Regions from separate parts of the Streptomyces sp. NBC_00887 genome, predicted to be linked through region 1. Evidence: predicted binding sites of a transcription regulator. Region 1 holds the regulator's gene; the other holds the start of a gene.

Region 1 (7,137 bases):
TCTCGAAGGCGGCGAGCCCACCGTCATCACCAACGCCGAAGGCGCCAGGACCACGCCGTCCGTCGTCGCTTTCGCGAAGAACGGCGAGGTGCTCGTCGGCGAGGTGGCCAAGCGCCAGGCAGTCACGAACGTCGACAGGACGATCCGTTCGGTCAAGCGCCACATGGGCACTGACTGGAAGATCGAGATCGACGGCAAGGGCTTCAACCCGCAGCAGATGAGCGCCTTCATCCTGCAGAAGCTCAAGCGTGACGCCGAGGCATACCTGGGCGAGAAGGTGGCCGACGCTGTCATCACCGTCCCGGCGTACTTCAACGACTCCGAGCGCCAGGCGACGAAGGAGGCCGGCGAGATCGCGGGCCTGAACGTCCTGCGCATCGTCAACGAGCCGACGGCCGCCGCGCTGGCGTACGGGCTCGACAAGGACGACCAGACGATCCTCGTCTTCGACCTCGGTGGCGGCACCTTCGACGTGTCCCTCCTGGAGATCGGCGACGGCGTCGTCGAGGTGAAGGCCACCAACGGTGACAACCACCTCGGTGGTGACGACTGGGACCAGCGTGTCGTCGACTACCTGGTGAAGCAGTTCGCCAACGGGCACGGCGTGGACCTGTCCAAGGACAAGATGGCTCTCCAGCGTCTCCGCGAAGCTGCGGAGAAGGCGAAGATCGAGCTCTCGTCCTCGACCGAGACCACGATCAACCTGCCCTACATCACCGCTTCGGCCGAGGGCCCGCTGCACCTGGACGAGAAGCTCACGCGCTCGCAGTTCCAGCAGCTCACCGCTGACCTCCTGGACCGCTGCAAGAACCCGTTCCAGAACGTCATCAAGGACGCGGGCATCCAGCTCTCCGAGATCGACCACGTCGTTCTCGTCGGTGGCTCGACCCGTATGCCGGCCGTCGCCGAGCTCGTCAAGGAGCTCACGGGCGGTCAGGACGCCAACAAGGGTGTGAACCCGGACGAGGTCGTCGCCATCGGCGCCTCGCTCCAGGCCGGTGTCCTCAAGGGCGAGGTCAAGGACGTCCTGCTCCTCGACGTGACCCCGCTGTCCCTCGGTATCGAGACCAAGGGAGGGATCATGACCAAGCTCATCGAGCGCAACACCACGATCCCGACCAAGCGTTCCGAGATCTTCACGACGGCCGAGGACAACCAGCCGTCCGTGCAGATCCAGGTCTACCAGGGTGAGCGCGAGATCGCGGCGTACAACAAGAAGCTCGGCATGTTCGAGCTGACCGGCCTGCCGCCGGCCCCGCGTGGCGTCCCGCAGATCGAGGTCGCGTTCGACATCGACGCGAACGGCATCATGCACGTCGCCGCGAAGGACCTCGGCACCGGCAAGGAGCAGAAGATGACCGTCACCGGTGGCTCCTCGCTGCCGAAGGACGAGGTCAACCGGATGCGCGAAGAGGCCGAGCAGTACGCGGACGAGGACCACCGTCGTCGCGAGGCCGCCGAGTCGCGCAACCAGGGCGAGCAGCTCGTCTACCAGACGGAGAAGTTCCTCAAGGACAACGAGGACAAGGTCCCCGGTGACGTGAAGACGGAGGTGGAGACCGCGCTCACCGAGCTGAAGGAGAAGCTCAAGGGCGAGGACACCGCCGAGATCCGTACCGCCACCGAGAAGGTCGCGGCCGTCTCCCAGAAGCTGGGCCAGGCGATGTACGCCAACGCCCAGGCCGAGGGTGCGACGCCCGGCGCCGACACCCCGGGTGACGACAGCGCCAAGGCCGACGACGATGTCGTCGACGCCGAGATCGTGGACGACGAGAAGGACAACAAGGGCGGTGCGGCGTGACCGAGGAGACTCCGGGCTTCGACGAGAAGCCCGACGTCCCCTCCGGCGCCAACTCCGACGACGTCGAGCCGAAGGCCGCCGCCACCCCCTCCACCGAGGAGGCGGCGGCCCCGGCCGGGGACGTACAGCAGACAGCGGCCCTGACGGCGCAGCTGGACCAGGTCCGTACGGCGCTCAGTGAGCGCACGGCCGACCTCCAGCGGCTCCAGGCCGAGTACCAGAACTACCGCCGGCGGGTCGAGCGCGACCGGGTGCAGGTCAAGGAGGTCGCAGTCGCGGGCCTTCTGTCCGAGCTCCTGCCCGTGCTGGACGACGTCGGCCGCGCACGGGAGCACGGCGAGCTGGTCGGCGGCTTCAAGTCGGTGGCCGAATCGCTGGAGACGGTCGTCGCGAAGCTGGGCCTGCACCAGTTCGGCAAGGAGGGCGAGCCCTTCGACCCGACGATCCACGAGGCCTTGATGCACTCGTACGCGCCGGACGTCACCGAGACGACCTGCGTGGCGATCCTGCAGCCGGGGTACCGCATCGGGGAGCGCACCATCCGCCCCGCGCGGGTGGCCGTGGCCGAGCCGCAGCCGGGCGCCACGCCCGCGGCGGCGAAGGAAGAGAAGGCAGACGACGAGGAGAGCGGTGGAACCGAAGAGGTCTGACGTCCAGTCCGACCACTGCGGTGAACACCGACGGGGCGTGCGGCCGGCCACAAGGCCGGCCGCACGGCCCATCGTCCGGAAGGAGGGACGTCGATGAGCACGAAGGACTTCGTCGAGAAGGACTACTACAAGGTCCTCGGCGTCCCCAAGGACGCCACCGACGCCGAGGTCAAGAAGGCGTACCGGAAGCTCGCCCGCGAGTTCCACCCGGACGCCAACAAGGGCGACGCCAAGGCGGAGGAGCGCTTCAAGGAGATCTCCGAGGCGAACGACGTCCTCGGTGACCCCAAGAAGCGCAAGGAGTACGACGAGGCGCGCGCCCTCTTCGGCAACGGAGGCTTCCGGGCGGGTCCCGGCGGTGCGGGCGGCAACTTCAACTTCGACCTGGGGGACCTCTTCGGGGGTGCCCCGGGTGCGGGCCAGGGCGGCGGTGCCGGCGGGTTCGGCGGTGGTGGCGGCGGCCTGGGCGACGTCTTCGGCGGACTGTTCAACCGGGGCGGCGCGGGCACCCGTGTCCAGCCGCGCCGCGGCCAGGACATCGAGTCCGAGGTGACGCTCAGCTTCACCGAGGCCGTCGACGGGGCCACGGTCCCGCTGCGGATGTCCAGCCAGGCGCCCTGCAAGGCGTGTTCGGGCACGGGCGACAGGAACGGCACCCCGAGGGTCTGTCCGACCTGCGTCGGCACCGGTCAGGTGTCACGCGGCAGCGGCGGCGGATTCTCGCTCACCGATCCCTGTGTGGACTGCAAGGGCCGGGGCCTCATCGCCCAGGACCCCTGCGAGGTCTGCAAGGGCAGCGGCCGGGCGAAGTCGGCCCGCACCATGCAGGTGCGGATCCCGGCGGGCGTGCTGGACGGCCAGCGGATCCGGCTGCGCGGCAAGGGCAGCCCGGGCGAGCGCGGCGGCCCGGCAGGCGACCTCTACGTCGTCGTCCATGTCGACGCCCACCCGGTCTTCGGCCGCAAGGGCGACAACCTCACCGTCACCGTGCCCGTCACCTTCGCGGAGGCGGCACTCGGCGGCGAGGTGAAGGTCCCCACGCTCGGCGGACCTCCGGTCACCCTGAAACTCCCGGCCGGTACCCCCAACGGGCGTACGATGCGGGCCCGCGGCAAGGGAGCCGTGCGCAAGGACGGCACCCGTGGCGACCTCCTGGTCACCGTCGAGGTGTCCGTGCCCAAGGATCTCGGCGCGGAGGCTCAGGAAGCGCTGGAGGCCTACCGGAAGGCGACCGCGGGGGAGGACCCGCGGGCGGAGCTGTTCCAGGCTGCGAAGGGAGCTTGAGATGGACGGCCGTCGGCGCAATCCGTACCAGCTGACCGATGAATCACCGGTGTACGTGATCTCGATCGCGGCCCAGCTCTCGGGATTGCATCCGCAGACGCTGCGCCAGTACGACCGCCTCGGCCTGGTCTCGCCGGACCGTACGGCCGGACGCGGCAGGCGCTACTCGGCCCGCGACATCGAACTGCTGCGCACGGTGCAGCAGCTGTCGCAGGACGAGGGCATCAACCTGGCGGGCATCAAGCGCATCATCGAGCTGGAGAACCAGGTCGCCGCGCTCCAGCAGCGCGTCGCCGAGCTCTCCGCGGCGGTGGACGGTGCGGCGGTGGCCATGCAGCAGCGCGAGGCCCAGGTGCACGCCTCGTACCGGCGCGACCTGGTGCCGTACCAGGACGTGCAGCAGACCAGCGCGCTGGTCGTCTGGCGGCCCAAGAGGCCGAAGGACTGAGACCGGCTGCGGAGGCCCGCCCCCGGGGCGTCATGACCCGTTCATGACCCCGGGGGCGGGCCTCTGTGCTGTCCCGGTGCCGGCCTCGGCGATGCCGGACCGGACGATGAGCGCCCCCAGGTGGGTCCGGCTGCGGGCATTGAGCGTCTGCATGAGCTTGGAGATGTGGGAGCGGCAGGTGCGGACGCTGATGCCCAGCTTGCGTGCGACCACGTCGTCGACGTGGCCCTCGGTCAGCAGCCGGGCGATGCTCTGCTGGACGGCGGTGACGGGGGCGCCCGGGACGGTTGCCGGGAGCTGCTGGGTGAGGGGGGTGGCCTGCGCCCAGAGGACCTCGTAGACCTGGGTGAGATAGGTGACGAGGGCGGGATGGCGGATTTCCAGTGCCGTCTCACGCGTGGGAGTGGCGGGGATGTAGGCCACGGCGCGGTCGAAGATGATGAGCCGTTCGACGCTCTGCTCGACGGTCCGCACCTGGAGGCGGTCGGACGGTATTTCCGCCACGTAGTCCTTGAGCCCGGGGCTGTACCGTGCGGGGTGCTGGTAGAGGTGCCTCAGACGGGCTCCCGAGGCGATCGCGGAGCGGGCGTTCTCCAGCCCCTGCCGCATGTTGTGTGTGAGCCTGTTGGCCCCCGGCTGCGCCGTCAGGACCTCCTCCTTGGCATGGGTGGAGGCCTCCCGGAGCACGGAGACGATCAGCGACCGTCCTTCGAGCACGGTGATCGCGTGGTTGGGGTCCTCATCGGCGACGGCCATCAGCGGCGCAAGCGCCCCTGACAGCGCGGAGGTCAGACGTATCCGCTCGTCTATCTCCCTGGTGATGGGCTGCAGCAGGTGGGCCAGAGCGGCGGACGGCGGGACGGGACGAAGCCACGCGTCGTCGTCCGGGTCGGGCTGGACGAGGGCCATCTCCAGCAGGCACGGAGCGGAGTCCAGGTCGGCGCGGGGGAGACGTCCCGCGCGCAGCGCTTCCTCGTACAGGCGTATCGCCGGGTCGCACAGTTCTCGATTCCCATGCGCATGGGTCGGGTTTGCCTTTTCCGCGTCGATTTGGGGGCCCTCATTTTTTTGCACTGCAACAAGATGACGGTGGCGGAAGCCTGGATCCGGGGGAATCGTGGTGCGCCAGGAGCGGTCACTCCTGATCCAGGATCCCTGACTGTGCGATCAGATAGCCGAGTTGGGCGCGACTGTTGCTGCCGAGCGCGGCGTTCAGTTTGGCCACATGTGCGCGGCAGGTGCGGACATTCATGCCGAGACGGCGCGCGATCGAGTCGTCGACGTGTCCCTCGACGAGGAGTTGGGCTATCGCATGCTGAACTCCGCTGATGCCGAGGGTTGTCGGGTTGTACTTGACTTCCTCCAGCAGGGGAGCGGCTCGGGTCCAGAGTTGTTCGAAGACCTTGGCGAGGTACTCGACCAGTCCCGTATGCCGCAGTTCCAGAGCGACTTGGCGGTCGTCCGTGGCCGGGATGAAGGCGACCGTGCGGTCGAAGATGATCAGGCGCTCGATGAGTTCCTCGAGCGTGCGGATTTCCACGTTGTCGTCCGCAATACGTTCGGCGTACGCCAGTGTGCTGGGGCTGTGCCGCACGGTGTGCTGGTAGAGCGTGCGGATGCGTACGCCGCGGTCCACGACGGACAGGCCCCGTTCCAGGGCCTCGATGAGGCGGTCCTCGCTCCGGCCGCCTCCCGGCTGGACGGTCAGGACCTCCGTTCGGCACTCGGCCGTGGCGAGGTCCAGCGCCGCGTTGATCCGGTTGGCGCCTTCAAGGACCGTGATCGCGTGGGTGGTCGGCGGGTCCTGGGCGCTGATGTCCATGTAGGGCTCGAAGGACTCGGTGAGCAGGACGGAGCGCCGGCGGCGTTCCAGGATCTCGCGTTCGAGCGGGTGCAGGTGTTTGGCCAGTGCGGCGGACGGGGGTACCGGCCGGAGCCAGTCCGCGTCGTCGGGATCGGGGTGCACTAGGGCGAAGTCGATCAGACACGGGGCGGCTGCCGCCTCGGCGCGGGCGATGCGCCCGGAGCGCAATGCGCTGGCGTAAAGGCGCCCACCTTCTTCGCACAGTTCGGTGATCCCGTGAGGATGTGTCGGCTTTGTGTAGCTTGTGGTCATATCTCCACCCCCCAGGTTCCTGAACATGCAGGAACATGATGCATCGACTCAGTGGTGTTCGAGTGCCTGGGTGAGACATCGTCTTAAGTGCGGGGGAGAAGAATCCACAAGTGAGGACGAAGCCGACTATGTATAAGCGAATGCTTCGCTCGGCGCTTGCCGCCTCGTTCGTTGCAGCCTTGGGCATTGGACTGGCGGGCGGGGGCGACATCGCATGGGGCGGGGAGGCCGTCGCGGCATCGGGCGACATCGCCTGGGGTGCCGAGGCCGCGCCCGCATCGGGTGACATCGCCTGGGGCGCTCCGGCAGCGTCGGCGCCAGGTGACATCGCCTGGGGTGCCGAGGCCGCGCCCGCATCGGGTGACATCGCCTGGGGCGCTCCGGCGGCGTCGGTACCAGGTGACATCGCCTGGTCCGCTCCGGCCCTTACCGGCGCATGACCACCCCACCGGACGACCGCACCTTCCGGCGGGAGATGGCCACGGCCTATCGGTCAGGGTGGCACTTCATCGATCTGCTCACGGCGCTCACCGGCCATGGCGATTCGTTGATGGTCACCCTGTTCGGAGAGCCGATCGTCGTGGTGATGGAAACGGACGACGACGTCCGCGCCTATCGCTGTCTGCGCCGGCCCCGCGGAGCGCCGCAACCGGTTCGCTGTGCCGTGAGGTACGGCATGATTTTCGTCAATCTCGATCAGCGGGACCACGAGCTGTTCGAACAAGAAGCCATCTCCGCCACCCCCCGCAGTGCCTGAACGATTCCCCCGTCGTTCCATGTCGTTCAGGCGCTTCCCCCACACAACGGCGCCATCGTGACCTGAACACGATGGCGCCGT
Region 2 (7,137 bases), 1.5 Mb from region 1:
TCGCGGGCAACCAGCCCCAGGGTCTCCAGCGCGCGCAGCTGTCGGCTCATGGTCGCCTTGCCGACTCCGAAGTAGGCGGCGAGCTCGGTGGCACGCTGCCGGCCGGCCGACTCCAGCCGCACGAAGAGCCCGTAGGCCGCCGACTCGAGGTCCGGGTGGACCTCGCGGGCCATCTCCCCCGAGCTGGCCCGCGCCCGGCGCAGGAACACCGCCAACTCGCGCTCCAGCGCAAGGAATTCGTGGTCCACACCACTCCCGGCCGCAGCACCGGGTCCGCTTGCGCTTCCACTCCCGTGCACGTCAGCACCCTTCATACGCTTTCCCGCCGATGAAAGTTTCTTCCAGCCCCGGCCATCGCCGCAGCTGGGCCAGTATTTCGCAGGCGTAGACCATCGGCAGCGGCCGGTCCCCCTTCCGCCGGGCGGGTCTACGTGCGTAGCTTCATGAGTGTCACGGGTGGCATGTCCACACCATGGCGGCACGCACCGCAGGAGTGTCCCGCACACGCTCCTGGGCCGGCACTTCCCCCCACCGAGTCCTCGGAGGCACGCAGATGCCCGTGCACAGATCCGGATCCGGAACGACCCGCCGCTCGCGCCTCGCCGCAGCGGGATCCCTCCTCGCCGCCCTCGCCCTCCTGCTCGCGCTGCCCGGCGCGGCCGGCGCCGCCGACGTTCCTCAGCGCGGTACGGCGAGGATGGGCCAGGGCGTCATCGCCCACGACGGACAGCAGGGCGGCAGCCCCACGGGCCCCGCCGCCGTCCAGACCGAAGGTGTGGACGTCAGCGGCCATCAGGGCAACGTCGCCTGGCAGACCCTGTGGAACAGCGGCGTGAAGTGGGCCTACGTCAAGGCCACCGAGGGCACGTACTACAAGAACACCTACTTCACGCAGCAGTACAACGGCTCGTACAACGTCGGCATGATCCGCGGCACCTACCACTTCGCCACCCCCGACACGACCAGCGGTGCGGCCCAGGCCAACTACTTCGTGGACAACGGCGGCGGCTGGTCCAGGGACGGCAGGACGCTGCCCGGCGTGCTCGACATCGAGTGGAACCCCTACGGCGCGCAGTGCTACGGGAAGACCCAGGCCGCGATGGTCTCCTGGATCCGCGACTTCACGAACACCTACAGGGCACGCACGGGGCGCGACCCGGTGATCTACACCGCCACCAGCTGGTGGAAGGACTGCACGGGCAACAACGCGAGCTTCGGAGCCACCAACCCGCTCTGGGTGGCCCGCTACAACACCACGGTCGGCGAACTGCCGGCCGGCTGGGGCTTCTACACGATGTGGCAGTACACGTCGTCCGGCCCCACGGTCGGTGACCACAACCACTTCAACGGCGCCCTCGACCGCGTGCAGGCACTCGCGAACGGCTGATCGGACCCCACCCGCACGACCCGGGCCCCGGTGACAAGACCCACGTCGCCGGGGCTCCGTACTGCCCGGGCACTCACTATACATCGCGCGTATACGCACTATGTATAGTCGCGGCGTGCCGCACCGCAGGTGTGCGGCTCAGCCACGAAGGAGTGACGTTGCCGTGCCCAGAAAGATGTCGTCGTTCGGTACGGGACCGGCCGCCGCCCTCGCCGCCGCGCTCGCACTGACGCTCAGCGGCTGCTCGATGCAGACCACCGCCCCGGGGTCCGCACGCCGGGACGCCCCGTCCGACGCGAAGGGGTCGTTCGGCCAGGTGGACTGCCGCAGGGCGAAGTGCATCGCGCTGACATTCGACGCGGGTCCGGCGAAGGACACCCCGCACCTCCTCGACGTCCTCGAGGAGAAGAAGGTGCCGGCCACGTTCTTCCTCCTCGGCAGGGACCACGTCCTGAAGCACCCCGGCACCGTGCGGCGCATCCAGGCCGAGGGGCACGAGGTCGCCAACCACACCTGGACGCACGAGATCCTGACGGACAGGGAGCCGGGCGAGATACGCGCCGAGCTGGAGAAGACCCAGCTCGCGATCGAGAGGATCACCGGGAAGAGGCCGCGGCTGATGCGCCCGCCGCAGGGCCGTACCGACGACACGGTCTCCGGGATCTGCGAGGAGCTCGGGCTCTCCCAGATCCTGTGGAGCGCGACCGCCAAGGACTACTCCACGAACGACTCCGCGCTGATCAGGAAGCGGATTCTCGACCAGGCCGGCAGGGACGGGATCATCCTGCTGCACGACATCTACCGGGGGACGGTCCCCGCGGTGCCGGGCATCATCGACACCCTGAAGGACCGCGGCTACACCTTCGTGACCGTCCCCCAGCTGATGGCCCCCGCGGAACCGGAGGCCGGCACGGTGTACCGCCCCTGAACCGCCCGCGCCCCGGCCCCCTCCTCAGGAACGCGGAACGGCCCGCGCCTCCCTCGCGGGAGGAGCGGGCCGTCCGTACCGGCCGTGTCCGTGGTGCCACGCCCGTCACTGCGTGACACCTACGCCGCAGCCGGGATCCTCTCCTCTGCCCCGACCGACGCCGGAGCGAGCGCGATCTCCAGCACCTGGCGGACATCGGTGACCGGGTGGATCTCCAGGGTGTCGAGGACCTCGGCCGGGACGTCGTCCAGGTCGGCCTCGTTCCGCTTGGGGATCACCACCGTGGTGATGCCCGCCCGGTGCGCGGCCAGCAGCTTCTGCTTCAGACCGCCGATCGGCAGCACCCGTCCGGTCAGTGACACCTCACCGGTCATCGCCACATCGGTACGGACGAGCCGCCCCGAGAGCAGCGAGGCCAGCGCCGTCGTCATCGTGATGCCGGCACTCGGGCCGTCCTTGGGAACGGCGCCCGCCGGGAAGTGGATGTGCGCGCCGCGGTCCTTCAGGTCCGCGACCGGCAGTTCCAGCTCCGCGCCGTGCGACCGCAGGAAGCTCAGCGCGATCTGGGCGGACTCCTTCATCACGTCGCCGAGCTGGCCCGTGAGGGTCAGTCCGGACGCCCCGGTCTCCGGGTCGGCCAGCGACGCCTCGACGAACAGCACGTCGCCGCCCGCTCCGGTCACCGCGAGCCCGGTGGCCACGCCCGGCACCGCGGTGCGGCGCTCGGCCGGTACCTGGGCGGACTCGGGCACGTGGTGGGGGCGTCCGATCAGGCCCCGCAGGTCCTCATCGGTCACCGTGAACGGGAGCTCGCGGTCGCCCAGTTCGTGCTGTGCCGCGACCTTGCGGAGCAGTCGTGCGACCGCCCGCTCCAGGTTCCGTACGCCGGCCTCCCTCGTGTACTCGCCGGCCAGCTTGCGCAGCGCCGACTCGTCGAGGCTCACCTCGTCCTTCTCCAGACCTGCCCGCTCCAGCTGGCGCGGGAGCAGGTGGTCGCGGGCGATGACGACCTTCTCGTCCTCGGTGTAGCCGTCCAGCCTGACCAGCTCCATGCGGTCGAGCAGGGCTTCCGGGATGGCTTCGAGCACATTCGCCGTGGCCAGGAACACCACGTCGCTGAGGTCGAGTTCGACCTCCAGGTAGTGGTCGCGGAAGGTGTGGTTCTGCGCCGGGTCGAGCACCTCGAGCAGGGCGGCGGCGGGGTCGCCCCGGAAGTCCGAGCCGACCTTGTCGATCTCGTCGAGCAGGACGACCGGGTTCATCGAACCGGCCTCCTTGATGGCGCGGACGATGCGACCCGGGAGCGCGCCGACGTACGTACGCCGGTGGCCGCGGATCTCCGCCTCGTCCCGGACGCCGCCGAGTGCGACGCGGACGAACTTGCGGCCCATGGCGTGCGCCACGGACTCACCGAGCGAGGTCTTGCCCACCCCCGGCGGACCGACCAGCGCCAGCACGGCACCGCCGCGCCGCCCGCCGACCACACCGAGCCCGCGGTCGGCACGCCGCTTGCGCACCGCGAGGTACTCGGTGATGCGCTCCTTCACGTCCTGCAGGCCGGCGTGCTCCGCGTCCAGGATCTCCTGGGCGCCCCTGATGTCGTACGCGTCCTCGGTCCGCTCGGTCCACGGCAGTTCCAGGACGGTGTCCAGCCAGGTGCGGATCCAGGAGCCCTCGGGGCTCTGGTCGGACGCGCGCTCCAGCTTCTCGACCTCCTTGAGCGCGGCCTCACGGACGTTCCCGGGGAGCTCGGCGGCCTCGACACGCGCCCGGTAGTCGTCGGACTCGTCCTCCGGATCACCGTTGAGTTCGGAGAGCTCCTTGCGTACGGCGTCGAGCTGGCGCCGCAGCAGGAATTCGCGCTGCTGCTTGTCGACGCCCTCCTGGACGTCCTTGGCGATGGATTCGGCGACGTCCTGCTCGGCGAGGTGCTCGCCGAGCCACTGGACGGCCAGCTTGAGCCGGGCGACCGCGTCCACGGTCTCCAGCAGCTGGACCTTCTGGGCGGTGGTGAGGAAGGGCGAGTACCCGGAGTTGTCGGCGAGCGCCGAGATGTCCTCGATCTGCTGCACCCGGTCCACGACCTGCCAGGCACCGCGCTTCTTCAGCCAGCTGGTGGCGAGCGCCTTGTACTCCTTGGCGAGTTCGGCGGCGGAGCCGGGCAGTGGATCGGGCAGGGACACCTCGATCCGTGTGCCCTCCACCCACAGCGCCCCGCCGGGCCCGCTGGTCCCGGCACCGATCCGTACCCGGTGACGGGCGCGGATGAGAGCGCCCGGGTCCCCGTCCGAGAGCCGCCCGACCTGCTCGACGGTCCCGAGGACACCGGTCCCCGTGTAGTTCCCGTCGATACGGGGGACGAGCAGCACCTCGGGCTTGCCGCCGCCGGGCCGTGCGACGGCCTGGGCCGCCTCCACGGCGGCACGTACTTCCGCATCGGACAGATCGAGCGGCACCACCATTCCGGGAAGCACGACCTCGTCGTCGAGCGGCAGCACGGGCAGGTCGACCGGCGTGGACGCCTGGGACGTGGACTCAGCAGTCATGATCTCCCCTTCGGCAGGCAAGTTGAGTTATGTGGACTCAATGCTTCTGAGCTACCGAATGTTCCCCACCGGGTGTTCGCTCTCAGCGATCGCCCTGGAGCCCTGCCCCGCCCCGAGGCCTGCGGGCCCCACGGCGCATGCCTCTACGGCAGCGTTCCGCGTGGCACTGCCATTCCCGACGGGCCGCCCCGCGAGCGGCGAGATCGAACACGGCGGCCGCGCGGGCCGGAGGGTGACACTGCGGAAATCCGATGGTCCCGGCGGCGGCGGCTGGGGATGATGGACCCGCCGACCGTCCCGCCGCCGACCGGAGACCGGAGACCGCCCACATGTCCGTCACAGACGTCCACCGCCCCGTCACCCTCGACCGGCGCGAAGGGCCGTACGGTGAAGTCGTCCTGCGGGAGCGCGGCGACGACTTGGAGATCATCGCCAACGGCTGCTTCCTCATGGACACCTCCGACGGGCGCTCGGAGCGGCTGCTGATCGACGCGGCGCTCGACGCGCTGCCCGACGGGCGACAGGACCCTGCCGTGCTCATCGGCGGGCTCGGCGTCGGCTTCTCGCTGGTTCGCGCCGCGGCCGGCGAGCAGTGGGGCCGGATCGTGGTCGTCGAGCGGGAACAGGCGATCGTGGACTGGCACCTGGAGGGGCCGCTCGGCCGGATCTCCGGGGCCGCGCTCACCGATCCGCGGACCGAGATCCTCCGTACGGACCTCGTCGAGCACCTCCGTACGACCACGGAGCGTTACGACGCGCTGTGCCTGGACATCGACAACGGCCCCGACTGGACCGTCACGGAGGGCAACGGAAGCCTCTATTCACCGGCCGGTCTCGCGGCCTGCCTGGCCCGCCTGACGCCCGGCGGAGTCCTTGCCGTGTGGTCCGCGCAGCCGTCCGCGGACTTCGAGAACGCCTTACGGAATGCCGGATTCCACGCGGTACGGACCGAAGAAGTAGCCGTTGCCCGAGGTGTGCCCGACGTGGTCCATCTCGCACTCCGGAGTGCCTGAACCCCCACCCGGTATCCATCGCCCCGGTATCCCGCGGGCCAAGCGCCACATGGCCGACGATCCGCCGCTCCCGGGGAGGTAACACCTTCACCTCGGTCAACACCCTGCGTAGCCGTGAGCCGTCTTCTGCCTTTACGCTCTGACCGGCACAAGGGATCACCCACGAAATCCACAAGCGATAACCGTGCCTCCGGGGGAATGGCCTCCGCGAGAACGGGCAGGGGCGGGGCGATGGAACAGACACACACCACCCACAACGGCGTCGCGGCCACCCCCGGGGCTCAGCGCCGGGTTCTGGTGGTCGAGGACGACGCGACGATCGTCGACGCCATTTCCGCCCGTCTGCGGGCCGAGGGCTTTCTGGTGCAGACCGCACTGGACGGTCCGGCGGCCGTGGACGCGGCCGAGGCCTGGCAGCCTGATCTGATGGTGCTCGACATCATGCTTCCCGGCTTCGACGGCCTGGAAGTCTGCCGCCGTGTGCAGGCCCGGCGCCCCGTACCGGTGCTGATGCTCACCGCACGCGACGACGAGACCGACATGCTGGTCGGGCTCGGGGTCGGCGCCGACGACTACATGACCAAGCCGTTCTCCATGCGTGAGCTGGCGGCGCGGGTGCACGTCCTGCTGCGGCGGGTGGAGCGGGCCGCGCTGGCCGCGGTCACCCCGCGCAGCGGCATCCTGCGCCTCGGCGAGCTGGAGATCGACCACGCGCAGCGCCGGGTCCGGGTGCGCGCCGACGACGTCCACCTGACGCCGACCGAGTTCGACCTGCTGGTCTGCCTGGCCAACACACCGCGCGCGGTGCTGTCCCGGGAGCAGCTCCTGGCAGAGGTGTGGGACTGGGCGGACGCCTCGGGCACCCGTACGGTCGACAGCCACATCAAGGCGCTGCGCCGGAAGATCGGCGCCGAGCGGATCCGAACGGTGCACGGCGTCGGTTACGCCCTGGAGACTCCCGCGCCATGACGCGGCCCGGCTCCGGACTGCGGCCCTTCTCGATCAAGGCCAAGCTGGGCACGCTCGTCGTGGTCTCGGTGTTCATCACGACCGGCCTGCTGATCGTCGCGCTGCGCACCAGGACCGAGTTCAGGTTCATCACGGTCTTCTCGGTGATCGCCACGCTGCTGATCACCCAGTTCGTGGCCCACGGCCTGACCGCACCGCTGGACGAGATGAGAGCTGTCGCCCGATCGATCTCGCACGGCGACTACACGAGACGGGTGAGCGGCGCCGGACGCCGCGACGAGCTCGGCGACCTGG

Evidence for each region. Region 1 encodes HspR, which represses chaperone genes until heat shock. Its sites were predicted from a motif close to TTGAGNNNNNNNNNCTCAA; they were not measured.
Region 2: lon (endopeptidase La) is a predicted target of HspR. The motif match lies at 4,884-4,902, and genes of this name have one in related genera.

Annotation. Positions count from the first base shown of each region.
Region 1 covers NZ_CP108788.1:6,081,136-6,088,272, forward strand. Annotated here, with positions in the region: gene dnaK (molecular chaperone DnaK) at 1-1,801, shown strand, start outside; gene grpE (nucleotide exchange factor GrpE) at 1,798-2,451, shown strand; gene dnaJ (molecular chaperone DnaJ) at 2,545-3,735, shown strand; gene OG844_RS27895 (heat shock protein transcriptional repressor HspR) at 3,737-4,183, shown strand; gene OG844_RS27900 (LuxR C-terminal-related transcriptional regulator) at 4,214-5,257, opposite strand; gene OG844_RS27905 (helix-turn-helix transcriptional regulator) at 5,319-6,326, opposite strand; gene OG844_RS27910 (5'-nucleotidase) at 6,479-6,739, shown strand; gene OG844_RS27915 ((2Fe-2S)-binding protein) at 6,736-7,056, shown strand.
Region 2 covers NZ_CP108788.1:4,599,664-4,606,800, forward strand. Annotated here, with positions in the region: gene OG844_RS20790 (MarR family winged helix-turn-helix transcriptional regulator) at 1-314, opposite strand, end outside; gene OG844_RS20795 (lysozyme) at 554-1,387, shown strand; gene OG844_RS20800 (polysaccharide deacetylase family protein) at 1,551-2,315, shown strand; gene lon (endopeptidase La) at 2,435-4,861, opposite strand; gene OG844_RS20810 (spermidine synthase) at 5,191-5,874, shown strand; gene OG844_RS20815 (response regulator transcription factor) at 6,106-6,843, shown strand; gene OG844_RS20820 (ATP-binding protein) at 6,840-7,137, shown strand, end outside.